DNA from 4 places in the Paenibacillus sp. FW126-R14 genome. Region 4 is predicted to be linked to each of the others. Evidence: predicted binding sites of a transcription regulator. Region 4 holds the regulator's gene; each other region holds the start of a gene.
What was found. Region 4 encodes LexA, which represses DNA repair genes until DNA is damaged. Its sites were predicted from a motif close to CGAACATATGTTCG; they were not measured.

Region 1 (7,355 bases), on a different contig from region 4:
ATAAGAACGCTGGGATGGATTGCAGGCAACTGTCAGTCGTTGATCCTGGCGTTTTTTTGCTGCCTGCATCCTTTTATCCGCACACAGCTTTATCCCTCTATGCCGCAGGCAGAATGTTAATTATATGCTAATTGAGGTTAGTTTCGTATCTGTTTATTGCGGCGCAGCCTTAGTAGAATGAAACGTAGAGGTTAAGTGGACTCACAGTTCTTCAAAGGACTTGGAGCACCTATTTCATTTTAATGGCGAAAGGTGTGTAGGAAATGACTAACCAGAATCCGATTATTCAAGAACGAACAGAGCGCACGCAGTGGTTTCTGCAAGATCGATTCGGGATGTTTATTCATTGGGGACTGTACGCGATTCCGGCTAGAGGCGAGTGGGTGCGAAGCGTTGAGCGCATTTCGGTAGAGGACTATCAGACGTACTATGATGAATTTGATCCTGTCCGTTATGACCCTAGGGCATGGGCACGCGCCGCAAAGCAAGCAGGCATGAAATATGCGGTATTGACGGCCAAGCATCATGACGGTTTTTGTTTATTTGACAGCGCTCTCACAACGTATAAATCAACGAATACACGGGCCGGTCGGGACTTGGTTCGCGAGTTTCTTGAAGCGTTCCGTGCGGAAGGCTTGAAAGTGGGGCTCTATTACTCGTTAATCGATTGGCATCATGAGGATTATCCGGCTTACGGCGACCGCATTCATCCGATGCGCAATGAGGAGAGCTATGCAAGAAATCCGGAGACGTTCGATCGTTATCTGCAATATATGCACGGGCAAGTGAAAGAGCTGCTGACGAACTATGGCAAGCTGGATGTGATGTGGTTTGACTTCTCCTACGATAACATGAAGGGGGAGACCTGGAAGGCAGCCGAGCTGATGGCGATGATTCGATCCCTGCAGCCCCATATCGTCGTCGACAACCGATTGGATGCAAGCGGCGAAGAGGGCGGCAGTATTTACACGAACAATCCGCTGAGCTATTCGGGCGATTTCGCTTCACCGGAGCAAATCATTCCGCCGCAAGGCGTAACGGATCACGAGGGCAATCCGATTCCATGGGAAGCTTGCATCACGCTGAATAATAACTGGGGGTACGCCGCCCAGGATTTCCAATATAAATCCCCGACTACGGTCATCAGGAAACTGGTGGAATGTGTCAGTAAAAACGGCAATTTGCTCCTGAATGTGGGTCCTAATGCGCTTGGCGAGATTCCGAAGGAGACGCTGGACATTTTGGCAGAGATCGGCGATTGGATTCAGAAAAATGGGAACAGCATTTACGGCTGCGGGCAAGCCGATTGGCCTAAGCCGGAATGGGGCAGATATACGCAAAAGGGCAATCTGCTGTATGCCCACTTGTTCGAGGAAAGCGTCGGCCCGATTAACTTGAATGGGCTCGCCGGCAATGTGAAGAAAGCAAGGCTGCTCTCCGACGGTTCAGAGCTCTTCCTAAACCGTCCTTGGAGCGCTGCACAGTACCCGGACGACGCGTTCGTTAGTTTCGCCAGACCGGAGCACTTCAGCTATCCGCTCCCGGATAAGCGAGCAACGGTTGTGGAGCTGGAGTTATTGTAAGTTACTGTAAGGTATAAATAAACATTTGACCGCGCCCGCATTCGATTTTAAGATAATAGTAGTCTCATGATTATTATTATTTTGGAAACGAAGGTGTACTGAATTTGACTTATTTTCTTGTATATTTACTGCTGATGAATATCATTACCTTTATAGAAATGGGACACGACAAGGGACAAGCCAAGAAAGGCGGCCGCAGAGTTCCGGAGAAACGGCTTTTCCTGCTGGCTGCGCTCGGCGGCGGAATCGGCGGCTGGATCGGCATGCGGGTCTGGCGGCATAAGACCAAGCACACCTCATTCGTTATCGGCATCCCGCTGCTTGTGGCGTTAAATTGCCTGTGTGTCATTTTGATCACTATTTATATGTAGCAAGTTTGTGTTCGTTCCCTCATAGATATAGAAGCATGACGGGATATCGGAGGTACGAACATGGGCATGAGTTATCAGCAGTACGGCATCGAGCCTGCGTTGATCGAGCGGGTCAAATTCAAATTGAAAAACCCGGAGGTCAAGGAGCGCATAACTATGCTGCTTCAAGGCGTCACGAAAGCCGATTTGCAAAATCGCACGAAGGTCACGCGCCTTGTCGGGCTTGCTGCCGGAATTCTCGATGAGAAGCTGACCGGAAGCCAAGCGAATCAAGTCCTGGAGTTCGTTCTTAGCCAAAAAATCGATCCCTCCAACGCTTTTCACTTAATTAGACTATGGGCCATGTTTCGATAACCAAAATACCGCCTGCAGGGTCTCAACGACCTGGTCAGGCGGTATTTTTTCGTCCTGAAAGGACGACGAAGTCGTTTATCCTTACTTCCTGAAAAAACCACTTGCATAACGAATACGTGTTCGGTATATAATAAGTAACACGAATATATGTTCGCATATGGTGGTGAAAAATATGAGTGTTCATGCAAGAATTGAGACAGAAGAGGATGTTCAAATTATTAAGGAGTATACGCTGCTGCCTATTTTGCTTGATATGTTGGCAAGGGATATGGAGGAACTTAAGGTTTATAAGGATAAAATTGTGTACAATCATATTCTTTTTTACCTCAGAGAGGTGGAGACCGCCATTTATCCTCAATTACAAAGCATTAAGAGCGTTATGAAGAAAAGAGATATTAAAGTGATCCATACCGAAATGAATTCATTAGGTATTAACGTAGAGTACAAAGTCAGGGGCTATATCCATCATTTCACGATGCTTCGCAGCTTAGTCAAGGCAGAACTGATGACGACGCTGATGAATATGCGGGGGGGATTACGGTGAGCAAAGGAAAGGAGCGGACGATATTCCTAGCGGATTGTCAGAGCTTCTACGCAAGCGTAGAGAAAGCGGATCATCCGGGCTGCAGGGATAAACCGGTAGCGGTCGCAGGCGACCCTGCTATGAGATCCGGCATTGTTCTAGCGGCTTGTCCCATTGCCAAGAAATTTGGCGTTTCCACGGCCGAGCGGCTGGGGGAAGCGCTCAAGAAATGTCCCGATCTGGTCGTTATGCGTCCGCGGATGCAGCATTACATTAATGTTTCGCTGACAATTACCAAAATATACGAAGAATTTACCGATCTTGTTGAGGTTTTCAGTATTGATGAGCAGTTTCTGGACGTTACGGCAAGCTTGCCTATTTTCGGCGACCCGGATACGATTGCGATGACCATCCAGCAAAAGGTGCTGCAGCAAACGGGAGTGAAAGTGCGCATCGGCATTAGTTCGAATAAAATACTGGCGAAGATTGCAACCGATATTTGGGCGAAAAAGAGTGACAGCGGCATCTTCACGCTGCGCCCGTCCGCCGTAGAGGAAAACTTATGGAAGCAGCCTGTCAGCAAAATGTTTGGTGTCGGCTCGCGCATGACCGCGCATTTCGCCAGGCTGGGCATGTATACGATCGGCGATGTGGCAAGAACGCCGCTGCCGCTGCTCAAGGACAAATTCCGCGCACGCTTCGGCAAGCAGTCGGACATCCACGCGGAAGTGATGTGGCGAACGGCGAACGGGCTGGACGATAGTCCGGTCACGCCCGGTACGTTCGATACGCCTCCGAAATCGATAGGCCATATGATGACTCTTCCAAGGGACTATGCGGAATCCTCCGAGGTGGATACGATTCTGCTGGAGCTTACCGAAGAGGTGTGCCGCGATTGCCGCCGCAAGGGATATATGGCGTCTATCGTTACCGTCAGCTGCATGTGCAGCCCGTTTGACGCCCCGACAGGCTTCTCGCGTCAGATGAAGATGCCTGACCCAACGAATCATACTGGAACGGTATTTCAAGCCGTCAAAAGGCTTTTCTATAAGTTTTGGGACACGATGCCCGTCCGCCGCGCCGGTGTGATGCTTAGCCAGTTTGTCGACGACGATACGTATCAGCTTACGCTGTTTGAGGATCAGATCAAGGCGAGGACGCTGGAGAAAGTAACGGACAGCATCAAGGACCGGTTCGGCAACGCAGCGATTGTGCGGGCTTCCTCGCTGACGACAGCCGGTCAAGCACAGCACAGAGCGCTCAAAATCGGGGGGCACTATAAATGAGTAAGAAACTGGAAAAGAACGGTTTGTGGGAATCCAGCAGAATGATGCTGCCTCAGCACCGGGAAGCGCTGCAAAGTTTGCGCAGCGGCACGCCTGCCCCGGCAAGTCGTCCAACAGCGGAGGACATTGGGATTATGAGGGATTACGTGCTGCTGCCCCTGATGCATGGGATGATCAAAAGAAAGGCCGTTGAAATCGAAAAATCCGCCGAAACGCTGAGACAGCTCTATTCACGCGTCGCCCATGCGCTTGCCGCCCAAATTCAAGCCGACGTCAGTGAAACGAAAACGAAAATGATGAACAGAAGCATTCAACTGAAGGAAGAAGAAAAGAATGACCGGGCTATTCATTACCGCTATGTTTGCCGCGGGCATGAAGACACGCTGATGATTGCGAAAGACTACATGCGTGCCGAAATGAGCGTGCGAACAGCCAGGTACATTGATCAATTGCTTTCGGGCATATACAAGAAAACGGACGAACACAAAACGTAGATCACGGCATACCCAAAGAAGACAACGCCTAACCGCAGCCCGCTGGAGAACGACTCCTCGGGCTGTACGAATTGACGTGAGTATCTCTTTTTCACATAATGGAGAAGAGGGATAGCAGCCCGGACAGCGGGAAATGCTTTTGAGGACATATAAGGCAAAGGATGTGCGGCCATGTGCGGACGCTATACGATTACCGTAACGTTAGAGGAGCTGATGCTGCGGTATGATATTTATTACAAATATCCTGCGAGATACAGCCCCAAATACAATGTCGCCCCTGGACAGCAAGTCATGGCGATCGTGCATGACGGCGAGAAAAATAAGCTTGGCGAACTGCGTTGGGGACTCGTTCCGGAGTGGGCGAAGGACGAGAAGCTAGGCTATCAGATGCTCAATGCACGGGCGGAAACATTGGCGGACAAGCCTGCTTTCCGCAAGCCGTTCGAGCGCAAACGCTGCCTGATTCCGGCGGATTCCTTCTACGACTGGAAGGGAGAAGGCAAACAGAAGCAGCCCATGCGAATTATGATGCGCAGCAAAGAGATCTTTAGCATGGCGGGGTTGTATGACACATGGACAGCTCCGGATGGCACTCGCTTGTCCACCTGCACCGTCATTACTACGGAAGCGAATGAAATGATGGCCGATATTCATGAGCGCATGCCGGTCATTCTCAAGCGGGAAGAGGAAGCGGTTTGGCTTGATCGCAGCATAACGAACACGGACGTACTCCGTCCGCTGCTGAAGCCGTACCCGTCGGAGAGCATGTACGCATACCCCGTGTCCAGCCGGGTAGGCAATGTGCGCAATGATGATGAGTTATGCATAGAGCCGCTAAGTCTATTGCTGTAGGCAGATCCAAAGAATAGGAGAGCTATAATGAAAATACGCACGGTTATAAGCATTGCCCTCATATTTGCCATTATTTTTGGTTTGAACGGTTACATTGGCTGGCACGGCCAAGTTTTTCTGGCAAACCGGCTAGGCTCGTCGTTTCATCCTGGCATCTATTGGGTTGTCTTCTGGATTGTCGCCTTATCGTACTTACTGGCATGGGCCGGTTCCAAAGTGCTGCCGGCAGGCATCTCCAGAGCATTAAAAATCATCGGCTCTTACTGGCTGGCCGTCATGCAGTTCGGTTTTCTGCTGCTGCCGCCGACAGACCTGGTCGCAGGAGTTCTGCATCTGGCATCCGTTTCTGCGGATACATACATTCCGATTCTGGGATGGATCGATGCCGGGATCATCGCTATTGCCATGATTCGCGGTGCCTATAATGCACAGAGCCCGATTCTAAGAAAGTATGAGATTTCGATTCCGAAAAAAGCGGGTGACTGGGAGCGGCTGCGCATCGTCGTTGCCTCTGACATTCACTTGGGGTCCATTGTGGGCAACCGTCATCTGCGAAAGTTGGTTCGGCATGTTCATGAAATAAAGCCGGATTTGATCCTTTTGCCAGGAGACGTTATTGATGATGATATTAAACCGTTTATCCGCTATGATATGGGTACGACCATGCGAGAATTGCAGGCTCCGCTAGGGGTTTATGCCGTACTTGGCAACCATGAATACATCGGCGGTCATATTCCTGCCTTCGTGGAACAGATGAACAAAATCGGCATTCGCGTACTCATGGACGAAACCGTGCATATCCAAGACCGGTTGTACATCGTAGGCCGCAAAGACAAGGCAGCCGAACGAACGGCCGAGGGACGGCAATCACTTGCCGCTCTGCTGCAAGGAACGGATCACAGTCAGCCCGTTATCGTACTGGACCATCAACCGTATCACTTGGATAAAGCCGCAGAGGCGGGAGCTGATGTCATGCTTTCGGGGCATACGCACAGAGGTCAAATCAGTCCGAACCACTTGATTACAAGAAGGCTCTTTGAGCTTGATTGGGGATACTTGCGGAAGGGAAATCTTCATGCGATCGTTTCTTCAGGCTTCGGGACATGGGGGCCGCCGATTCGCCTAGGGAGCCGTTCGGAAATTATCGAGCTCATCATTCATTTTAAAAGCAACGAGAGAGAAGAGGAGTAGTTTACATGCAAGATGCAGAAAAAAAACAAATTACACCCGTAGAGCTGGCTGCGGCTATGCTGCAGTTTACAATGAAAAGTATTGAAAACGGTTGGGAAGCCATGAAGCCGGCCGTTGCCGCTTATTTAAAAGACCCTGTACTAACCCAAGAAAAAGAAGATGAATTGATCAAAGAATTTTACATAGCGGCGTTGGCGCTGGAAATTTACTGTATTCCTTACGCTTTCGACGAAGAAATTGCCCGACTAGTCAGCTCCGGCATGGGGGAAATGATGGCCTCAAGCAGCTTGTCCGAACACCGGCTGTCGGAAGCGATTAGCCAGCATTACCTTCCTCGCTTGGGAACTGTTGACTCGGCCACTCCCTCGGACCTGGCTATGGCGCTTGCCCAAGAGGCTGCGAGCATTCTCTATGACCGCTTAGAGCTTCCCCTCAAGCCGGCAGACCCTACGAATAGTTTGTTATGGGTCAAGCTATTTCCGTTTCTCGTTCAGCACGTAGGGAAATGGCCGATTTTATCCGCGAACTTCGAAGTTATACCGGAACGGAGGTAAGAAGGGTATGGCACAGAAAAGAGTTACCGTTTATGTACTATCCGGTTTCCTTGGAAGCGGGAAAACAACCTTGCTAACCAAAGCGATCGATCATTTTACCGAAGCGGGACGCAAACCGGCCGTCATCATGAACGAGATTGGCGAAGT
Region 2 (7,355 bases), 140 kb from region 4:
GTTGTCCATCTCACAAATGACCTACGAACAATTAAGAGAGTTTCAGATTGAAGTCCATCATGGCAATCAACGCGAAACCATTCAAATTTGCAGTTTGGCAGAGATGCTTCCGCTAGTCAAAGCTGCGGGGAAAATCGTGAATTTGGATTTGAAGGTGGACGAGAGTATTGAGCCGGTAGCTGCATTGGTAAAGCAGCTTGACATGGCAAGCCAGGTTTTCCTATCCGGATGTAAGATAGATCGTGCTTTGCTTGCCAAACAGTCCAACCCGGAATTGCGAAAATTGCTGAACACCGAAAGCGATCTTTTCAAAACCCTATCGTATACGGATGCCATGGTAAAAACCTGCGAGGATGCTCTTTCAGCCTCCTGCTTTGGGATCAACATTGAACATACCATCGTTCGCCAAGAATTAGTGAATTATGCAAAATCCTTAGATCTTCCAGTTTATGTATGGACTGTTAATGAAGAAGAATTGATGCGTAAGTATGTAGAGTTGGGCGTTGCGTCTATCACGACACGAAATGTTGCAGCGCTGGTGAACTTGAAGCAGCAGATGGGATTGAGTGTCTAAGTTTGCATGTGAGCCAAATTACGAAAAGGAGAGCCGAAGAAGCTCTTCTTTTCGTAATTTAGGCATGTATGATTCTCGTACGGAAGCCCTTTCAGAATCTAAGGAAGCTTATACACCTTTATGGAGCTGATCTTATCATTCCAGCCGCCAAGAGACGGGGCATCCGCCGTGTACGTATTCATACTTCCTTGATAATTAGCATGCTCAAATACTTCAACTCGATAGGGGCCTACAATTTTGATGGAAGAAACAGCATCATGGCCAACGGAAGTCAACCCCATATCGGACTCATTCTGTATGAAACGAACGCTTTTTCCTTCAAAGTTGCTATGTTGATAAACATAAACGCCAGGTTCATCCTCCAATCGTTGAACACGGAGAGACGAAACCCTGTTATCGCCAATTGGAAGGGACACAATATTGGAATTGCTTGCATTCAAAACAGATTTGGTTCCTTGGTAATTCGAATTCTCGTAAAGCTCAACTTTATATGGCCCAACAATCTTAACCGAGCTAATCGTGTCATTGCCTATTGTATAGTCCGTTAAATTATCGGCTTCTCCCAAAAAGCGATTTACCCTGCCATTATAGTCGGGGTGCTCGTATACGTAGACGCCTTGATCCGTGCCATCCGGATCCTTGTATTTCATGTTCAGTCGTTTAATCACATTAACGATATCGCAATTATTGAAAAAGTCAGTCATGACGATGTTAATTCGCTGGTTGGTCCAATTGCTTTGTAAACCATCCATAGCCACTGTATTCGCTGCGCCTGCCACATCAGCGATGCTTGTTGTTGACACGGTAGTTGGCGTTACGACGTTTTGCAAAACATGAAACATGTTCGGGTAATTGCCAGCCGTATTCACTTCAGATTGAAGCGCTTGCTTCATCGCTTGCGAGTTGCTTTCGTTCACCCATTGCGAGCGCATGAAGTTTTTGCGATTCCATATCCAAGATTCATTCATAAAGGGGCTCGGAACATCTTTCCCCGTTTCATGCGTAGTCGGTCCTGACCAATAGTTATGATCGCCATAAAGAACAAAGACCCGTTTGTTTTCGCTCCAAAGCTGCCCGAGAGTTACATTTACTCCGTAAGTGTTTGGAACGAGCATATTCCCCAGGTGATACTGAATGCGGTCTTTTAAATAGGTATAGCTGTTCGTGTTCATTTCATGGAAATGTTGAAAATCCAGCACAACAATTTCTTTGGAATTGGCATTGAGAAAGTCCTTCGTCGCCTGCAGGATATCTTCCACATATTCGCCATAGAGTCCGTGCATAGTGCGGAGCGCGTTATCCTGTTGATGAAGGGTTAATCCTGAAAACCAGAAATTAGGTCCTACGCGTAAATCGAGGTAACGGACACCAAGATTCAATTGATCGGAAACCTTGTAATCCTGGGCTCTGGACTTATTTTTGAGCGGGGCGACTTGCACGGCATATTGGGCCCATTCACGAGGATTGATAATATCGGGAGCTACGGCACTATCGAAGCCGGACTCATTAAACACTCCGGTTCCGGAATCATGTGTGCCTGGTAAGATGACATCTCTGATTGAAGTATTTGCAAAGTTGGGGTTCATATTGTTGACTTGTTCCATCCAGTTGCGATTGGAGGTTGAATTATACTCAGCATGTGCTGGCACGACAGCAGTAAGTGCAATGCTAGAAATCAGGGCAATCGCAGCTAGAGCTTGGGAAGTAAGTTTCTTTAAGCGCATGAAAGATCGACTCCTTTGTCATAAAAAGTGATTTTTCAAAACCGTTCAATATGGTATCGATTCCATATCGAGCATTATTTAATCCATCAGCATTCCCCCTCGTTGATTGTTGGTTGATTGATACAAGGTAATCTTATTTGATTCAGGGAGCTGCGGTCAAGATTATTATTTTTATATGTCTAGACATCTTTTCGGGAAAAATGCATAATAAAAATATAACGTTGTATAGACATCGAATGATAGGGTATGAAATAAGTTGAAATGAAGGTGAAACAGTGAAGTTGATATATGAGACAGCAGGAACTTTATCGTCTGCCGATACGCAAACCCACCGAAGATACCGTTTTCTTGTTTCTGAAAATTGTAAGCGTCTTACTTTGATCTTTGATTATTTTCCAAGCTTTTTGGAGGATGAGGAATTGTCAAAGCAAATGATCCTGGAGGGACAAGCGAAATATGAAGAGCATTCCGAACCTATTGCGTTAGATAGCTGGAGAAAATTTTTGCCGCTAAAAAATTTGTTAACGGTTTCACTGGATGATGCCGTAGAGTTCCGAGGAGCATGTCATCGAAAAAGTGATTCGCAGAGATTATTTATTTCAGCTGAGGAGGCTTCTCCGGGATTGATGCCAGGGCGTCTCATTGCCGGGGAATGGACCGTTACATTAAGCTTTCATGCTATCGTCACGGAACGATGCGAGTTTAAACTTGTGGTGCGGGAAGAGGTGGATTGCTTGTGAGCAAGGAGTGGCTGCCTTATGAACTGCATACGCATACGTATCACAGCGACGGAGAGCATTCATTATTTGAATTGGCCCGAAGCGCCAAAGAGATCGGCTTGTTTGGCATAGCGATGACCGATCACAATACGATGTCTCCGCTTTTGGAATGTGAAGAGGTGCAGCAAGAACTGCGGATCCATATTGTTCATGGTATGGAATGGACGACATTTTTCGGACATATGTTGATCCTTGGCATTACCGATTATGTGGATTGGAGAGACTTGGGGATTAAAGATATTCATGTCGGGATTGAGAGGGTTCATCGGCAAGGGGGGATTGTCGGCATCGCTCATCCTTTTCGCATAGGCAGCCCCATGTGTACCGGATGTTACTGGGAGTATGAAGTAACGAATTGGCATGACGTCGATTATATGGAGGTTTGGTCGTACACGCTGCCTTCCATTATGACAAGCAACCAGAGAGCTTATCGGATGTGGACTGATTTATTAAATCAGGGCTATCGGATTACCGCCGTTTGTGGAAGGGATTGGCATATTTCCTCCAAAAAGACGCAGGAGCCGGTAGCTGTAACTTACTTACAACTGGAAAAGCATGAGTTTCATGCCTTAAATACTGATAAAGCGGTCGTTGAAGCTATTCGAACCGGTGCTGTGAGTGTTACGATGGGACCGCTTTTGTTATTTACGATGGCATCCGCAGCAGTGGAAAGGGTTATTGGTATAGGGGACGAGGTGCCTTCAGCGCACAGTCATCAGATATGGGAAGCTGCTGTTGCTCTGGATATGACTGTACGAGCCGAACATTGGTCTCTAGATGACCAGCAATTTACGATTGTGCTTATTGGCAATTTAGGCGTTATGGCGGAGCGGACTGTTGCTGCTCCTGGATTTTCAATGTCCTGTTCCGTTCCAACCGCAGGGTTGATTTGGCTGAGAGCGGAATTGTATGGGGTAATTGCAAATTGCAGAACGATGATCGCTTTCACGAATCCGATCTTTTTCCAGGCTGAATAGGAGAACTGATGGTGAAATTTCCCTCTAATTTGACTGCAGAACCTCATCAGAATCAGGTGTAAATTTTAGATAGGCGCCTTCATCATGAAGGTGTTTTTTTGTTCCCTCGATGTTTCCTCGAAACACGGATAGGACTTGAAACACTTGTAGCCACTCCTCAAATGACTGTAAGATAAGGAACTATGATATAATTAGGGGTGGATTACATTTGGAGAAATATAAGTTTGATCGGGAGCGAACTATCATTGAAGATATTAGTCATTGCTGAAAAACCGGACATGGGGCGAAATATTGCTTCCGCAATAGAGCCTAAAGCCAAAAATCTCAGGTCCTATTTAGAAGGTGAGCACTATATTATCACCTGGGCGATCGGACATCTGATCGAGCTGGCCGAACCTGATCAATATGATGAGAAATATAAAAAGTGGAACATCAGCCATCTGCCGATTATCCCGGATGAATTCAAGCTGATTCCCAATCCGCGGACGTATGATCAGTTGAAAGTGATTGCGGACCTTGCCAAGAGGTGTGACCAGCTCGTCAATGCTTGCGATGCGGGGCGGGAGGGTCAGCATATCTTTTCGCTGATCCAGCGGCATCTTGGGCTGAATCAGCCGGTGAAGCGCTTATGGATTTCTGACTTGACGTCAGAAACGATTCGGAATGGCTTCGCAACGCTCAAGGACGGGGCCGAATATGAAAATTTAACGCGTGCCGCGCGCTCGCGAAGCGAAGCGGACTGGCTCATTGGCATGAACGGCTCGCGGGCTTTTACGACGAAGCATAATGTCCTGCTATCCGTCGGCCGCGTTCAGACACCGGTGCTTGCTCTCATCTATGACCGCCAGAAGCAGATCGAAGCCTTCTCCTCGCTTAAATTTTACGAGCTCGAGGGGCACTTCACACAAGGGGAGACCACATATCGCGGCATGTGGCAAGGGGAGCGCTTGACGGATCAACCGAAGGTGGAGGCATTAGCTGCCAAGGTGAAGGGGAAGCCGGCCCGAATTATTTCCTATGAAGTCAAGGAAACGAAGGAATATCCGTTCAAATTGTACGATTTGACGCTGCTGCAGCGTGAGGCGAATGGGAAGTATGCCTTCTCGGCGAAGAAGACGCTCGACACCGCGCAAGCCCTTTACGAGAAGCATAAGGTCATTTCCTATCCAAGAACGAATTCCAACTACGTCACGGAACAAAATATTCCGGAAATGCATAAATCATTATCGGCCCTGCAAGGAACCGCGTATCATGATCTTGTTCAGGGAGCTAACCGCAATCTCGTACATAAAAACAATAAAAATATTTGCAATCCGTCCAAGGTGGAAGATCACCATGCGATCCTTCCGACGAATCGGAAAGCGGCCGGACTCAGCCCAGACGAGCAAAAACTGTACGATTTGATCGTAAGGCGATTCTTATCGCAATTTTATCCGCCGGCAGAATATAAGGTCCACACGGTAATGACCGAGGTTGAACAAGAGATGTTCAAAACGACCGTCAAAGAATTGCTGCATTTGGGCTGGAAAGTCATTTACGCCGATCAGAAAAAAGAAAAGCCGAAAAGCTCAAAAGGCAAAGACAAGGAAGAGGAAGAAGACGAAGAGGTTGAAGTCAGCGAGCCTTTCTCGATAAACGCTCAAGGTCAAGTTGTCTGCAGTGACGCCATCGTCAAAGAGAAGGATACGCAGCCGCCAAAGCATTTCAATGAAGGGACGCTGCTCAAAGCGATGGAAAGCGCAGGCAAGCAGATCGAGGACGAGGAGCTTCGCGATGCGATGAAGGATTCGGGCCTCGGTACTCCGGCCACGCGCGCAGCAACCATTGAACGGCTGAAGAAGGTAGGCTATATCGACATGCAGGGCAAGAAGATTGTCCTGACCCAGAAGGGTCGAATGGCCGTCGAATTAATTCGCGGCGCCGGCATCGAGCTGCTGACTTCTCCGGAAATGACAGGACAATGGGAGCGAAGGCTGAACGAAATTTCCCGCGGCACAGCGTCGGACGAGCAATTTATGCGCAATGTGAAAAGATTCGCGACGCTTATCGTAGATAAGGTCCGCGTCCAGGCGAGGGCTGACAAGACAGCCTTCGAAGGCGAAACGCCGGCTGCAGGAGGCAGCAAGCGCAGTTCAGCGAAATCAAGTTCGCAAGCAGCCACAAGCGGCGCCAAAGCCAAAACAGCGTCCAAGAAATCGACCGAAGCCAAGGCGTCTGACGGAGCCAGCACCTTCCTAGCCACATGTCCGAGTCCGGGCTGCGGCGGTTCCCTTTTCATGGGGCGCAAAGGATATGGGTGCTCACACTATAAAGAAGGCTGCAAATTTGTCATTTGGAAGGAAAGCTTCGGACGCAATTTGACGGATGCGCAGGTGCAAGCTCTTGTCAACAAGGGGAAGACGTCTAAGCTAAAGCTCGTTCTTCCGGATGGAACTACGGCTGACGGACGCATCGTTTTGAAAAATGTGGAAACCGGGGAGCTTGGTACGGACACAGAGTAATGGAGGAACACAGGTGTTTTATTTAACGAACGACTGGGATCAAGCAGTAGGTTCCGAATTTGAAGAGCCTTATTTCAAGTCATTATGTGAATTTCTATCTGACGAGTATCAATCGCAGACGATATATCCTGAACAAAATGAGGTCTTGAACGCCTTGCATTTAACGTCCTATGGGGCTGTCAAAGTTGTCATACTGGGACAAGATCCTTATCATGGCAGAGGGCAAGCCCATGGACTCAGTTTTTCGGTCAAACCGGGCATCACACCTCCGCCGTCCCTGCAGAATATGTACAAAGAATTGCAATCTGACTTGGGCTGCTACATCCCGGATAACGGCTGCTTGGTGAGATGGGCGGAACAAGGCGTACTGCTTCTTAACACCGTGTTGACTGTGCGTGCAGACACACCGAATTCCCACAAAGGGAAAGGATGGGAGCGATTTACGGATAAAGTGATCGAGGTGCTGTCCGCGCGGGAGCAGCCCGTTATTTTCGTGCTTTGGGGAAGCCATGCGCAAGCGAAACAGCGGCTAATCGATGCGAAACGTCATCACATTTTGAAGTCGGTTCATCCTAGCCCGCTGTCTTCTTATCGCGGATTTTTTGGCAGCAAGCCTTTTTCGCAGGTAAACGAACTTCTCAAGGGGCTTGGAAGCGAGGAAATAGATTGGCAAATCGCAAATTTATAGTTGAAAAAACATTTGGCATTCCGATCTTTAGGGTGGATAATGAAGATATGGGTGTTGTTGAAGAAATTGCAAGGGAGAGAACGCAATGAAATTTCAAGATTTTAAGTATGAG
Region 3 (7,355 bases), on a different contig from region 4:
GGAGAGATCGTCACAACGGCTTCTGCGCCGGACTGCGCAAAAATTGTAGAATCCGCGCCGGACGCCTCTTTATAATGTCCATGCGCATCATGTTTAATTACCGCCACTTGTTTGCCGCGGCGCTTCATTTCTACAACCAGCTTGGCGATCAGGGTCGTTTTGCCGCTGCCCGAATAGCCGGCAAAGCCCATGCAATGTGCCATATGCTCCTCACTTCTCCTCTTCTTTATGAAGCGGATTGTTCTTTAAGTGGTCCATCTGCAGAGAAGTCCCTCTCGCCTTATGATTTCTAATAAATGCGGAAGGATCGTCGCTCATCATCCCTGCGGTCAGAATCGCATTTTCCCCAAACTTGTCCCGCAGTCCATCCATAATCTTATTCAGACTTTCACGCTTCGGCTGCTTCTCATAGTCAAATAAATCAAGCTGCACGAACGTTTCTTCCTTGCTGGTCAAATTTTGCAGGGTGATACCCAACAGACGAACAGGGTTGCCATCGTCCCACTGGTGATCGTAGAGCTGACAGGAAGTTCGATAAATATCGTCCATATGCTCTGTCGGCGTAGGCAAAGTAACGGATCGCGTAATCGTTCTCATTTCCGGATCGCGGATCGTAATTTGAATGGTGGACGCCATCAATTCCTGCTTGCGAAGCCTTCTGGCTACCTGATCCGCAAGATTTAAGAAAACCCGGTGGATCTCTTTTCGATCGATATAATCCCGCGGCAGCGTGGTCGTATGACCGATGGATTTGCTTTGTTCCTGCTCGGGATTAACAGGCGAGTTGTCGATGCCGTTAGCCGATCGTTTCAGGTGCGGACCCATCACGCCGAAAAATTTGCTAAGCAAAGCCTCATCGCCAACCGCCAGTTGACCTATCGTGTGAATGCCGAGCTTTGTGAGCTTTTCAGCCGTCTTTTTCCCGATTCCATATAAATAATTGCACGGCTTGTCCCACAAGACAGCGGGTACATCCCGCAAGCGCAAAACAGAAATTCCGTTTGGCTTCTTCATATCCGAGCCCATTTTAGCTAATAATTTATTAGGCGCTACACCAATGGAGCAGGGCAGTTGAAGCTCGTTCATAATCCGTTGTTGGATCGCCCCCGCGATTTCCAGAGGCGTGCCGAACTGCTTGGAGCCCGTAATATCTACGAAGCATTCATCAATTGACATCGATTCGACCATTGGCGAATAACTATATACAATTTGCATAAAACGCCGGGAAAAACTACGGTACAATTCAAAATCCGGACGGATAAGCACCAAATCCGGGCAAATTTTCACAGCCTGTCTAACCTGCATGCCTGTCCTAATCCCAACGGAGCGCGCGGCATAAGAGGACGTAACAATAATTCCCCTGCGCAATTCGACGCTGCCCGCGACCGCAATCGGCTTTCCTTTATATAGCTCGGGCTCAACCGCCTCATGCACCGAACAATAAAATGCATTCATATCGATATGCAAAATGACTCTGCCTTGTTTGGGATAGTGATGCTCGACTTTCCTCATTTCACAATCCCTCCCGTGTTCAAAAGACCTAGATTAGAGCCATTTTCAGCATACAAAAAAATAATGTTTCAAGCAAACGCATTTTTGATGTTATGATGTCTTTACCCGTAAGATTATGATATAATCGTAAATTATACATTAGCGCTTTAAAGCAAACACACTAGCTTTTCTACAATCACCCATGTCACTTTGCCAGCTTTTGAAGGAGGAACCCATGCCAACATCAGTGAAAATCTTCGACACCACATTACGAGACGGAACCCAGGGAGAAGGCATCAGCCTATCCGTAGAGGATAAAATTAAAATCGCCCGCAAGCTCGATGAACTTGGGGTTCATTATATTGAAGGCGGCTGGCCGGGCAGCAACAGCAAAGACATCGAATTCTTTGAGCGCGTCCGTGACATGAAATTCACCAACGCGAAAATCACCGCCTTCGGAAGCACTAGACGCAAAGATTCCATCGCTGCGGATGACATTAATTTGAACAGACTTGTAGAGTCAGGCGCACAGGTAGCAACCATCTTCGGGAAGTCATGGGACTTCCACGTTCATACAGCCATTCAAACGACGCTAGAAGAAAACCTGGCTATGATTTATGACTCCGTGCTTTATTTGAAAAGCTGCGGCTTAGAAGTCATTTATGACGCGGAGCATTTTTTTGACGGTTACAAAAACAATCCCGAATACGCTCTGCAAACGATCAGCAAAGCCCAGGATGCCGGTGCCGACTGGATCGTGCTTTGCGATACGAACGGGGGCTCGCTGCCCAGCGAAGTAACAACGATCGTGTCAGCGGTTAAGCAGCATGTTTCCACACCAGTCGGCATTCATGCGCATAATGATTGCGAATTGGGCGTAGCGAACAGTCTGGCCGCCGTTCAAGCGGGCGCCGGACAAGTTCAAGGTACGATTAACGGCTACGGCGAGCGCTGCGGGAACGCCAATTTGAGCTCGATTATTCCAAACCTGCAGCTGAAGCTTGGTTATCATGTCATCACCGATGAGCAACTAAAATCGTTAACTCCGGTATCGAGATATATTAGCGAAATCGCCAACATGCATATGCCGATCAATCAGCCTTATGTCGGAAATGCGGCTTTCGCCCACAAAGGCGGCATTCACGTTTCTGCAATTCTGAAGGATGCCAGCACCTATGAACACACCAAGCCTGAGCTTGTCGGCAACAAGCAGCGGGTTCTTGTTTCAGAGCTTGCCGGCCAAAGCAATGTGCTTGTCAAAGCGCAGGAATTGAACTTAGACTTCAATAAAGAGCATCAGAAGACCAAAGAAGTCATCGAGAAGATTAAAGATCTCGAGCATCAAGGCTACCAATTCGAGGGAGCTGACGCCACCCTGGAGCTTTTGCTGCGCGAAGCCTTCGAAGGACTTGAAGAAATTTTCACCTTAGAATCGTTCAAAATGCTGGTGGAGAAATCGGCGAATCAATCCGTCGTCTCCGAAGCCATCGTCAAGGTTAAAGTGCACGGCGAAACGATCTATACCGCGGCAGAAGGCAACGGCCCTGTCAATGCTTTGGATAACGCCTTGCGTAAAGCGCTCATCCAGTACTACCCGGATATCAAGAATATCCACCTTTCCGACTACAAAGTACGTGTCCTCGACGAGAAAGGCGCTACCGCGGGTAAAGTTCGCGTCTTAATGGAAACGACGGATTTCAACACAACCTGGAACACGCTCGGGGTATCCAGCAACATCATCGAAGCCAGCTGGTATGCCCTTGTGGATAGCTTGCGTTATGCCCTCATCGGCCGACAACGCGTTGAGCCGGCCAACAAAGAGCAGAACGAGCGGCTCGGTTTGATCAATCACTAATCTTCATGCACAAAAAGCTGCAAAGTTTGGTCCGCGAGGCCAAATTGCAGCTTTTTTTGTTAACCTTTGATGAGATTCGCAATCTTCTTGTCCAGCTCTTTGGGCGGAAGCACGTGAATTACCTCGCGAACAACCCCATTTTTATCAATTAAGAAGCTCGTTGGAATGGCAACGACACGATACGTGTCCGCATTCGTCCCTTGCTTGTCCAAAAGCACCGGGAATGGATATTTATACGTTTCCACAAACTTCTTGATATTTTCCATTTTATCTCCAGGCGTTACATTCACCGCATACAGATCAAACTGTCCCTCATATTTGTTGTAGACATTGACAAGATCCGGCGCCTCTTCTTCACAAGGACCACACCAAGACGCCCAAAAATTAACGAGCAGCGGCTTCTCACGCGGACCGCCTATCGTATAAGCGTTCCCGTCAAGACCCGTCAGTGTAAAGGAAGGGGCCAAGTAATTCACCTGGGGCGCTTGTTCGGTAGGCATCAATGTCTCTTTATTTTGACGCTGGGCATTTTGATAAACTGCTATCCCGGCTAGGACTACGACCAATACGATCACCAATACATTCTTTTTCAAAAAGTCTTCACCTCCACTCTGTCTATATTATCTCCAAATCGGGCCAATTTCCAACATCCCCTCGTCTGCAAGTATTGCTTTCTCTTTAATTGGGAAAGTTAAGCCTACCAATCATGCAGAGAGGAATCACCAAAGTGAACAAAGTCGCAACATCTCATGCCAAATCCAGAACCAAGCATCCATTCACTGACATGTCCGGCAAAAGCGCAGGCAACAAATCCGGCGGCCAGTCGACCAAAGGCTCCATTTGGGAGTACATTGCTCTAGCAACCATCCCTTTAGTTCTCGTTTTGGGTAATTCCATGCTAGTCCCCATTTTACCGGATTTACAGGAAAAGATGGGCATCTCCCGCTTCCAAAGCTCGCTCGTTATCACACTGTTCTCTGTCGCGGCAGGAATTATTATCCCTGTTTCAGGTTATTTGTCCGACCGCTTCACTCGAAAATCAGTTATCATACCGTCGCTTATCGTCTATGGCGCTGCAGGGGTTCTGGCAGGCTTCGCAGCCGTTTGGAACTCTTACTCCATCCTTATTATCGCCCGCACTATACAAGGCCTTGGAGCAGCAGGTACCGCCCCTATAGCCATGGCCCTTGTCGGGGATTTATATAAGGGAGGAGACGCGAGCAAAGCTCTGGGGCTCATCGAAGCCTCCAACGGGGCTGGCAAGGTGGTTAGCCCGATTTTAGGCTCTTTGCTTGCCTTGATGATCTGGTTCGCGCCTTTTTTCGCATTTCCGGTTTTTTGCTTATTAGCTTTGCTAGCCGTCATTTTTATGATCAAAGAACCGCCCAACGAGAAGAAAGCCGATCCTCTCGGCGTTTACTTAAAGCAGATAGGGAATATACTCCGAGAAAAAGGACGCTGGCTTATCCCTGCCTTTTTCGCCGGATCGATTACGCTGTTCATTCTTTTCGGCGTACTCTTTTATTTATCGCAAATATTGGAAGAGAAGCCTTACAACATCGACGGAGTCCGCAAAGGCTTCGTTCTGGCCATTCCTCTGCTCTGCATGGTCATCACCTCGTATACAACCGGCGCCAAAATCAAGCAAAACGGCCTGCTAATGCGATGGTTAATGAACATCGGTCTGATCTTGATGACTGTTTCTTTAACGTTAGCCATCTTTCTCAACACGAATCTGTATATATTCATCGGCTTGCTCTCACTCAGCGGAATCGGAACAGGTCTCCTGCTTCCCTGTTTAAACACCATGATTACCGGTTCTGTGGAGCGCGAGCAGCGCGGCATGATCACATCGATGTACAATAGCCTTCGCTTTATCGGCGTAGCTTTCGGCCCGCCTTTATTCGGATGGCTCATGAATATGTCGCACAAAACGTTATTCATCGCGGTAGCCGCCATGGCGCTCCTGATGCTGGCTCTCGTATTCTTCTTCATTAAACCGGATAAGGAACTGAAACAAAAAGCATGATATACTAGCCTCAATCCAAGCTACAAGCTTTAAAGAGGTGCAGGCGCCAGTGATCGTTCAATTCCAAAAAGAGCTCTACAACCATCTGCTCAGTCATAGTCTGCAAAAGCTTCCAGAGGAAGCTTGCGGCCTTATTTTGGGGGAACCTTTGCCAAGCAGTAAGGATATTCTCTCAGCAAGAACATTTGTTCCCATTCGAAATATTTCCCACAATCCCCGGAATCATTTCGAGCTAAATCCCGTCGAGATGATTCCCTTTCTTACAGACCGCCATCATCCGGTTATCGGGTTGTTCCACTCTCACCCGTCAGCTCCCGCGGTTCCGTCCGAGATGGATCTGCAAACCCTTTGGCATACGATTCCCACGTACTGGATCTTGTCCTTGCAGCATACGAATAAACCCGAACTTCACCTGTACCAAATAAAAAACGCCACCCCGACCGGTTATCACAAACTGGAGTTTGCAATCGGTCAATGATGGCTTAACAGGGCATATAGATCGCCTAATGTATCTACATTCTTCGCTTTAATTTCCTCCATGAACCTTGACCAAAGCTGCGCTGTCATCAAGGAATCCTCGAGAGCATGGTGACGTTGTGTAACCGGAATTTCATAGGCATGAAGCAAAGCGTCCAGGCTTAAATTTTTCCTCTTCGGCATCAAAAACTTCGCAACCATCATCGTATCGAGAACGCGATGGGACAGGCTGACCTTGGAGGTGCGCCAGAGGGCGGAATTCAAAAAGTTTTTGTCATGTCCGGTTGCATGGGCAACCAAGATGCGCTGCTGGACAAACTCCAGAAAATCGCTTAGAACGCCGATCAGTTCCGGAGCATCGGCAGCCATTTCATTCGTAATCCCCGTTAGTTTAACAATGTCGTCGGGAATTTTCCGCTTCGGGTTTACGATGCTATAAAAGGTGTGATCCTTTTGCACTTCACCGCCAATGACAGAGACCCCTCCGAACGAAATAATTTCATCGCCGTTATACGGAGAAAATCCCGTCGTCTCCAAATCGAAAACGACAATTTCCATGGCGTGCAGCGGTATTTCAAACAGGGAATCCTTCCGCTGTTCTTTTAACATAGAGCGAATAAAGGCCATCTGCTGCGCACTTTGCACATCGAACATGGAGGTGATCGCCGGCGTTAAGCCTCCCATTTTGTACAGCTGCCACATACGTCCGGCCGGGCGCATATCTTTCATTCCGAATCACCTCCCGCACAAGAAATTGGCCTTCCGACTTTTCTACCCTTTTTCTCTCTCTTTGTGTGAAACAATCGACTTTTTCACAAATTTCTGCAATTCAGCCCCGGCGCGCAGACAATGTTTCAATTCCTGTTTGATCTCTTTGGTCAATTGATCTGCCCCAAGCTTCCCCCGGGTCGTATACATCTCATTCTCCAGTTGAAATGGCGTCAAATCCCTTAGTTTAAGCGCGATATCAAAAGCCTCCGACCATTCGTTCGCTAACCCTTCAGCAATAAACGAGCTATCCTTCAACAGCTTTATTCGCTGCCAAGTGGAAGATTGCGCAATCCCGGCCTGGATCGCTAGGAGCCGAATGCCATTTACAATAGGAATATAAGCGCCATATTTGATATCAAAACCACCCGCGTCTTCCCCATACCTTTCGGTAATGAGTTGGCCGAAGACACCCAAAGATATTTTGTGGTGGAGCGTATTCGATAATAAATAATCCAAAATGTCCGGTTGCTCCTGAACATAGGCCAGAAATGCATTTTTAATGGGATCAGCCAAACTCTGTGCGCCGTAAATACAGCGCATATCCGCCAAAATAAGCAGATAGCGAACATTTTCCCAATTAGGCTCTTGCAGCCACCCCATCATCATATCGAGGTATCCGGCTAACGGCTTACGCCATTGTTTGTTGCTGGAGATAACATTGCCTTCACAAGGCGGATAACCCAGAGCATCCAGCCCTTCTAAAATGCAATCAACCAATTTAACGAAGTACGC
Region 4 (7,355 bases):
TGGCTGCTGCAAGATTCAGTTCACGGTGACGATCTTGTAAATCGTATTCGGCAAGAACGACACTTGTTGTACCAAATGTATTCGTTTCTATCATATCCGCGCCTGCGGCGAAATAAGCTTCATGAATCTTACGGATCACATCCGGGCGTGTTACGCATAAAATTTCATTACAGCCGTCTAAATCATCGCCTCCGAAATCATCAGCGGTTAAGTTCTCCTGCTGAATCATCGTACCCATGGCGCCATCGAGAATCATGATTTTTTTCTTTAGCTGCTCTTGAATCGGTGGTTTGGACATGAAATGACTCCCTTTCGACTTATCCTAAAGCGATAGAAAATAAAAAATCGACAAATTATGTTAAGATTTAGTGTAACAGAATACGGCTTCTATGAAAAGAATATGAATTATAATAAATACCTATCGGTTTTATCGGATAAATTTATGTTACCTCATCGACAGCTCACCTGATTTACACTATAATACAAGTATATTTACTTAGAAAGAGGGATGCTCCATGGCGCAAATTAGAATTCGCAACACCAACGAACGAATCGAAGGCGAAGAACAAGTCAAAGCCTTCTTGGATAGCCAAGCTGTCGTTTATGAACACTGGGATGCCAATAAGCTTCCTGAAGCCCTTCGTGAGAAATTCGTGCTTAGCGATGAAGAGAAAGCGGAAATCATAAGCACTTATGAGCCGGAAATCCGTGATTTAGCCGCAAGACGCGGTTATGAAATTTGGGATGTTATTTCCCTTTCCGACGCTACGCCGAACATCGAAGAGCTGCTCAAGAAGTTTGAGCAAGTTCATACGCACACTGAAGATGAAATTCGTGCCATCGTTTCAGGTAAAGGCATTTTCATCATTAAATCCGAAGAAATCGGCTATTTCGATGTTGAGCTTGAGCCGGGCGATGTGATCTCCGTTCCTGAGAACACGAACCACTTCTTTACATTGATGGACAATCGCCAAATCGTTGCCGTTCGTCTTTTTATCGAAAAAGATGGATGGGTTGCTTATAACGTAGATGACCCTGCATTCATTAAAGCTTAATCAATCCTTTTAGACAAAAGCCCAACAGCGCTGGACGAATCGTCCTGTCAGCCGTTGGGCTTTTCATTATGCCGTATTAAGCATTTGCGATAATCGGTAAAATTTCTTGCAAGCGAGATACTTCGAAGGCTGGGACAATCTCGTCTCCGCTTTGCAGCCCATGATGATTGATCCAAATATTGCGCATGCCTACACGTCCGGAACCAAGAATATCCGTCGTTAATTTATCGCCGATCATGATTCCTTCTTCCGCCTGAATGCCCAACAGCGCTAAAGCATGATGGAAAATTGAAACATCCGGCTTGCCTACGCCAAATTCACCTGAAATGACAATATGATCAAAGTAGGAAGAGATAGCTGGAACGCCGGCTAACTTTTCTTTTTGCAGATCTGGCGAGCCGTTCGTTAGAAGGAGCAGCTTGTAGCTTCCTTTCAAAGTATCGAGAACACGGAACGTTTCCTCATACACGAAAGGACGCTTGCGGCGTTCTGCAGGAAAAAGCTCTCCGAGCTTATAGCCTAGCTCCGGATCTTCGATCCCGAGTGAACGAAGCCCGCGAGTCCACGATTCTGTTCGATAGCCAGGTGCCAACTTCTCCAGCTTGCGAAAATTCTCATCTTCACCTTGCGTAAAATTGGCCCAAAGTCCTTCAAACGGGTTAATGCCAATCATTTTCGTAAACGCAAACGTTTCATAAGATTCGTATAAAGCACGAGCTTCCTTACGAACAGCTGCTTCCAGCTCTTCTGGATTCACTGCCGCGTGTTTGGCTGCTTCCGCACAAGTCGCTTCAAAAGCTTCCTGCACACTACGGTCATCCCAAAGCAGCGTATCGTCCAAATCAAAAAGTACAGCCTTCAACGTCATCATTCATTTCCCCTTTGAATGTTGTCTCTATGTGAAATCGCAATTACTCTTCGTCCGTAAACTTGATGGAATCAAGTTGAACTTTAAGATTGCCACGGAAAGCCTCAATATATTTTTTTCGCAGTTCGTTGCGTTCATCGATTTCCTTATCCGTTAAACCAACGGTTTTCGCTTTGCGAGCAAGCTCGTTGATACGCTCGATGTTCTTCTCCATACTGTCACTCATAATGATCCTCCAGTTCAAAAATTCAATATGAGTATTACTTTGCCATCCCTCTAGTAGAATGTCAAGAAAACAGCAAAAAGAGACATAGGATCTTCCCCCAGCCTCTCTTCGTCTCTGTGTCTATGTTATTCAGTCATGTTGGCTGAAGTTTATGGGAGTAATAGAACTTGTCCTTCTTGTAGGGAACTAGTTGTCAAATGATTCTTCTTCTTCACCTTATCCATATAAGAACGAATGCTGTCTCCATCCTTCTTATGCTCTGCTGCAATGTCCCACAGCGTATCGCCTGCTTGAATGACGACTTGTTCTTGAACGGCGGCCTTAGAAACCGTTGGAGCAGCTGCATTGTTGTTTGTCGGAGAAGATGAAGCCGCATAAGCCTGCACCATGGCTCCAAATGAGAACACCGTTCCCAATATTGCGGCTATAAATAGGAAACGAATGAAAGCTTTCGTATATCGTTTATTTGATGTCATCCCTTTGGATGCGGCCGTAGTTCTATGAGGTGTGCTTGAATTGTTAGTGTGTGAGTAAGCCATGTACATGAGTAATCATCCCCCAAACATTTGTTCTGTTTTTAGAATAACACGAACATATGTTTGAGTCAATGCAAATCTCGAACTTATGTTTGTACGAACTCGGGTTCTATGTTATACTTTGGGTAATGATTCCCAGTATTGGAGTGATAACTATTGAGTAAGATTTCGCAGCGTCAACAAGCTATTTTGGAATACATTAAGAACGAAGTGAAAGATAAGGGTTACCCGCCTTCCGTACGCGAAATCGGCGAGGCCGTTGGACTAGCCTCCAGTTCAACCGTTCACGGGCATTTGGAACGTCTTGAGAAAAAAGGATTAATTCGTCGAGATCCTACAAAGCCTCGTGCCATCGAGATTTTAGGTTTGGACGGTGCTGAAACTCATTTCGCTGTCTCCGTTGCGCGCGTTCCGCTCGTAGGTAAAGTAACCGCTGGGGTGCCGATCACGGCAACAGAGAACATTGAAGACTACTTCCCTCTTCCGGTCAGCATGGTAGGAGATAACAACGTGTTTATGCTGAGCGTTATGGGCGACAGTATGATCGAAGCCGGTATTCATAATGGAGATTATGTCATCGTCAAGCAGCAGCAAACTGCGAACAACGGAGACATCGTTGTCGCGATGACGGAAGACGATGAAGCAACGGTCAAACGTTTCTATAAAGAAAAGGACCACATTCGTCTGCAGCCGGAAAACTCAGCATTAAAGCCGCTCTTATTGAAAAACGTCACCATTCTTGGCCGTGTCATCGGATTGTTCCGGGATATGTAACAGGTATGCATAAAGCACCGAAAGGACTTTGTCCTTCGGTGCTTTTTTAGCTTCTATTGTGCGGAGTGAGTTGTGCGTGCTCGGGAGACGGCTTCTTTAACGGCAGATAGTGGTACGCGGTGCTAAGGAGGGAGAACAGTGATCCGCTATTTTGGTGAAAACCAGGGATTTGATTGTTGGGAGGGAACTACTGACCTCTATTTTGCTGTTGTCGGCGGAAATGCAGGTCCCGGAGGCAAATAAGCCCCTGTAGTTCCGCTCATAGTGAGAAACAGGCAAAACGGGCACAAATAAAGCCTTGTAGTTCCCAAAACAACAATTTGTCTCAATAAGTACGTTATAGCAACATTTGCAAGCCATCATACGTTAATCTAAAAAAAGCCATCACACGGAGGTTATCCAATTGAAACTACACTTGGTCATATTTCTTGTTATTTCAGTGCTGTTAACCGCATGCAAGTCCAACGAACAGCCGCCTGCATTAACGAGCAAGAAACTGTATGAGCTTTATCCCGGTGATCTTACGAAAGTGGATACTATCGAAATCCGCAGCGGCTCCACCGGTGAGCTCAAAACATTTACGGAACGAGACCAGATTCAGCCTTGGATCCAAAACGTTCGAGATATCACCTTCGTGCCCGATCCGAATCAAGAAGGCCGGGTAGGATTTCTCTATAACGTTTCATTTTCCGAAAACAAACAGGTCAAGTTAAGCTTTTCTACGAACAGCAGCGGCGGTCATTACTATTTGTACAATGAAGATTTAAAAAACAGCTTTCAAACTTTATTTGATAGCAAATAGCACATAGCAGTTAAGTTTAAGCTAAAATGCTAACGCCCAATTGCCTCCACCGAAAATAGGCTCAGTAGAACCATCTTGCAGAACGCCGTCAATCTCAAGATCGGCAGTCCCAATCATGAAATCAACATGAATCAGACTCGTGTTCCCGCCATGCGCTTTCAGCACTTCGCTGTTCATAGTGGCCCCATCTTTGATATTAATCGGATAGCAACTGCCTAAAGCCAAATGACAGGATGCATTCTCATCGATGCCCGTGTTATAAAAAATACGATTCATATTAGAGATCGGCGAATCATATGGAACAAGCGCAACTTCACCCAAGAAACGAGCACCTTCGTCCATATCCAATAACCGAGCCAAATGTTCATAACCGACTTCCGCCTTATACTCCACCACTTTTCCATCCTCGAATCTGAAGGAAAACCGATCAACTAACGCTCCATTGATATTGAGCGGCATCGTGCTGGATACTGTTCCGTGAACACCCGTCCGTTTCGGCATGGTAAAAACTTCCTCAGTCGGCATATTGGCAACGAATCGAATCCCGCTTGCATTCGCTTTATCTCCGCCGAGCCAAATATGGCCTTCTGGCAGCTCCACACGCAAATCGGTCCCCGCAGCGCGGTATTGAAGAGCGAAATATTGTTTCTCGTTCAACACTTTGCGGATACGCTTCAACTGCTCAATATGAGCTCGCCATGCGCTCACCGGGTCATTGTCATACACGCGATTGAACCGGAAAATAGCGTCCCACATCGCATCCACCCGCTCTTCTTCAGGAAGATCCGCATAAACTTTGGAAGCCCATGCGGCGGTCGGCGCTTTAATCAAGCACCAACTGAATGTGCTTGTTCTTACGTATTGTTGGTACTTTGAACGAGCAGTCGCCATGGCCTTAGATGCTCTTGAGATGATGCTCGCATCAATTCCGGCATACAAGTCCGGGTCAGGAACTTTAATGTTCAACAAGGCTCCGCCATTCTCAACAAAACGTTCCAGCATATCGGTGTACCACACGGGATAATAGTCAAGAGCGTCGTCATGGGCTGACTCCAACCGAGTGCGCGTTATGACGTCATCCTGCCAATTGACCTGCACATAGTTAGCCCCGGCCTCATAGGCTTTTTTAACGATGAGTCTCGTCAAATCCAAACATTCCATTGGCGACTCAATCATTAGGTCCTGACCTTTGGTCAAATTAACTCCGATTTTCACTACTAATTCAGCATATTTTTCCAAGTTCGTTATGAAGTTGTCCATTCGCTGTCTTCTCCTTCGCATGAAAAAGCCCATCAGTTCAGGCAACTCCTGGCCACTGACGGGCTTTCGTATCTAGTTGTTTAAACGCTGCAGATTCTCTTAATACAGGGAGAGATACTGATCACTTTCCCATTGGTGAACTTGTGTGGGTTCAAGTACTATAGTTCCATAATATAATAATATGCTACTAAATACCAGCAAATAAACGCCTAGCCCATTTTTGTATTTCATGTTGATTTCTATAATGTAAAATATTTTGGGGCATTTTAGGTGCAATTATGGGGGCGCTCAGTGAAACCCAAAGGGTTAAGTCACTGTTCTGTAATGTCCATTTTAGACGTTAATCGCAAATAAGCGGACTTCTTCATCTGTACCCTCATATCGGATCATGCTTTCAAAACGCATCCCTAGTTTTTCTAATAGTTTGGCCGAAGCATGATTATCTTCAGTGGTAATAGCCACAATGCGTTTTAACGCTAAAACGGATTGCGCATAACTCATCACTGCGGAAGCAGCCTCAAAGGCGTATCCTTTTCCCCAGAACTTAGGAAGAAAAGCAAATCCAACATCTACATCTTCTAAGAAATCTCTTTTTACCAATCCACAGATGCCGATCGGAATGCCTCCATCCTTCAACTCTGTCAAATAAAACCCGAAGCCCAAACGGGCATACATTTTTAGAGCTCCGTTTAAAATATAGTCCCGCGCGTCATCGATGGTTCTCACGCCTCTATCGCCTATGTACTGGATCCAAGAAGGATCGTTCAATAGTTCAAGGATAAAACTCGCATCCTCAATGGATTGTTGACGAAGAATCAGCCGTTCTGTTTCTAGTACTTTCAAGGTAACTGCCCCCAAACGCTTAAATAGGATATGTATAATCATAACAAAAAAAGCGACTCCGTAACCCAAGAACACACTTTCTTTGCTGCTTGGCGGCAGCCTATTATAAGGTGTTATTGAGCCATAGTATCCGTCCCTCAATGAATACCGTTTTCATGTCTGGGATAACCGATATCAACCTAATCTCGAATCTTTTTGAATTACCTTTTTCTATTAATTCTTTCCATCGACCTATAATACTCGTCTGGATCATTTTGTTTAGATCCTTCAATAAAGTTAAGTATTTTTAAAAAAGCTAAACCTGCAAATATTAAAATAAATGGAATCATATAAATCGAAAAGCCAAAGACGATCGTATATACAACAATTAATACCACTATCAATAATATTACCCAAAACCACTTTTTCACAGGAACCCCCCACCTTGAAACAACTTCAGTAACTTTTTGAACTACGTAATAGGATGTTGATTACAAAGGAATCATTAAGCTGTATTACTATCCTATAATACCATATTTAGGAAAGATCCGTTTCTAAAATTTATCACAAATATTGTGATCAATGTATCAAAAAAAGCATGAACTATGGTTTTCCGAAAGTGCGTATCAAAACATCTTCCCTGAGGACGCAAAAAAGAAAAACCCCCAACGCTTAGAGCGCCGAGGGCTTCATCGATTAATACAGGGACAAATACTGATCTCTTTCCCATTGGTGAACTTGTGTACGATACATATCCCACTCGATTTCTTTAAGCTCATAGAAGTGAGATAATGCGTGTTCCCCAAGTGTGTCACAAATTACTTCATCACGCAGCAGCTCGTCCAATGCGTTCTTCAAATTCAGAGGCAAGCTTGGAATGCCTTGGCTTTCTCTTTCCTCGTCCGTCATCACATAAATGTTGCGATCGGTCGGAGGAGGCAGCTGCATTTTGTTCTTAATGCCATCCAGCCCGGCAGCAAGCATGACAGCAAGTGCCAAATACGGATTCGCA

Region 1: AC3WRW_RS15460 (YhjD family protein) is a predicted target of LexA. The motif match lies at 2,449-2,462, and genes of this name have one in related genera.
Region 2: AC3WRW_RS08605 (type IA DNA topoisomerase) is a predicted target of LexA. The motif match lies at 4,268-4,281, and genes of this name have one in related genera.
Region 3: AC3WRW_RS05190 (DNA polymerase IV) is a predicted target of LexA. The motif match lies at 1,586-1,599, and genes of this name have one in related genera.

Annotation. Positions count from the first base shown of each region.
Region 1 is NZ_JBYTBS010000021.1:85,705-93,059, forward strand. It holds gene AC3WRW_RS15445 (alpha-L-fucosidase) at 264-1,583, shown strand; gene AC3WRW_RS15450 (DUF1294 domain-containing protein) at 1,688-1,954, shown strand; gene AC3WRW_RS15455 (stage VI sporulation protein F) at 2,021-2,308, shown strand; gene AC3WRW_RS15460 (YhjD family protein) at 2,481-2,852, shown strand; gene AC3WRW_RS15465 (DNA polymerase IV) at 2,849-4,117, shown strand; gene AC3WRW_RS15470 (YhjD family protein) at 4,114-4,611, shown strand; gene AC3WRW_RS15475 (SOS response-associated peptidase) at 4,783-5,463, shown strand; gene AC3WRW_RS15480 (metallophosphoesterase) at 5,491-6,654, shown strand; gene AC3WRW_RS15485 (hypothetical protein) at 6,660-7,208, shown strand; gene AC3WRW_RS15490 (CobW family GTP-binding protein) at 7,216-7,355, shown strand, end outside.
Region 2 is NZ_JBYTBS010000009.1:25,491-32,845, reverse strand. It holds gene AC3WRW_RS08625 (glycerophosphodiester phosphodiesterase) at 1-574, shown strand, start outside; gene AC3WRW_RS08620 (peptidase inhibitor family I36 protein) at 673-2,298, opposite strand; gene AC3WRW_RS08615 (hypothetical protein) at 2,574-3,038, shown strand; gene AC3WRW_RS08610 (CehA/McbA family metallohydrolase) at 3,035-4,054, shown strand; gene AC3WRW_RS08605 (type IA DNA topoisomerase) at 4,300-6,555, shown strand; gene AC3WRW_RS08600 (uracil-DNA glycosylase) at 6,518-7,243, shown strand; gene AC3WRW_RS08595 (M3 family oligoendopeptidase) at 7,329-7,355, shown strand, end outside.
Region 3 is NZ_JBYTBS010000005.1:110,668-118,022, reverse strand. It holds gene mobB (molybdopterin-guanine dinucleotide biosynthesis protein B) at 1-203, opposite strand, end outside; gene AC3WRW_RS05190 (DNA polymerase IV) at 211-1,512, opposite strand; gene cimA (citramalate synthase) at 1,727-3,346, shown strand; gene AC3WRW_RS05180 (TlpA family protein disulfide reductase) at 3,406-3,939, opposite strand; gene AC3WRW_RS05175 (MFS transporter) at 4,131-5,375, shown strand; gene AC3WRW_RS05170 (M67 family metallopeptidase) at 5,425-5,853, shown strand; gene AC3WRW_RS05165 (exonuclease domain-containing protein) at 5,847-6,581, opposite strand; gene AC3WRW_RS05160 (DUF294 nucleotidyltransferase-like domain-containing protein) at 6,624-7,355, opposite strand, start outside.
Region 4 is NZ_JBYTBS010000009.1:168,188-175,542, forward strand. It holds gene metH (methionine synthase) at 1-298, opposite strand, end outside; gene AC3WRW_RS09275 (1,2-dihydroxy-3-keto-5-methylthiopentene dioxygenase) at 516-1,055, shown strand; gene AC3WRW_RS09280 (HAD family hydrolase) at 1,132-1,923, opposite strand; gene AC3WRW_RS09285 (DUF896 domain-containing protein) at 1,967-2,149, opposite strand; gene AC3WRW_RS09290 (LysM peptidoglycan-binding domain-containing protein) at 2,299-2,625, opposite strand; gene lexA (transcriptional repressor LexA) at 2,842-3,459, shown strand; gene AC3WRW_RS09300 (hypothetical protein) at 3,863-4,261, shown strand; gene AC3WRW_RS09305 (aminopeptidase) at 4,283-5,521, opposite strand; gene AC3WRW_RS09310 (GNAT family N-acetyltransferase) at 5,855-6,364, opposite strand; gene AC3WRW_RS09315 (hypothetical protein) at 6,565-6,774, opposite strand; gene glnA (type I glutamate--ammonia ligase) at 7,040-7,355, opposite strand, start outside.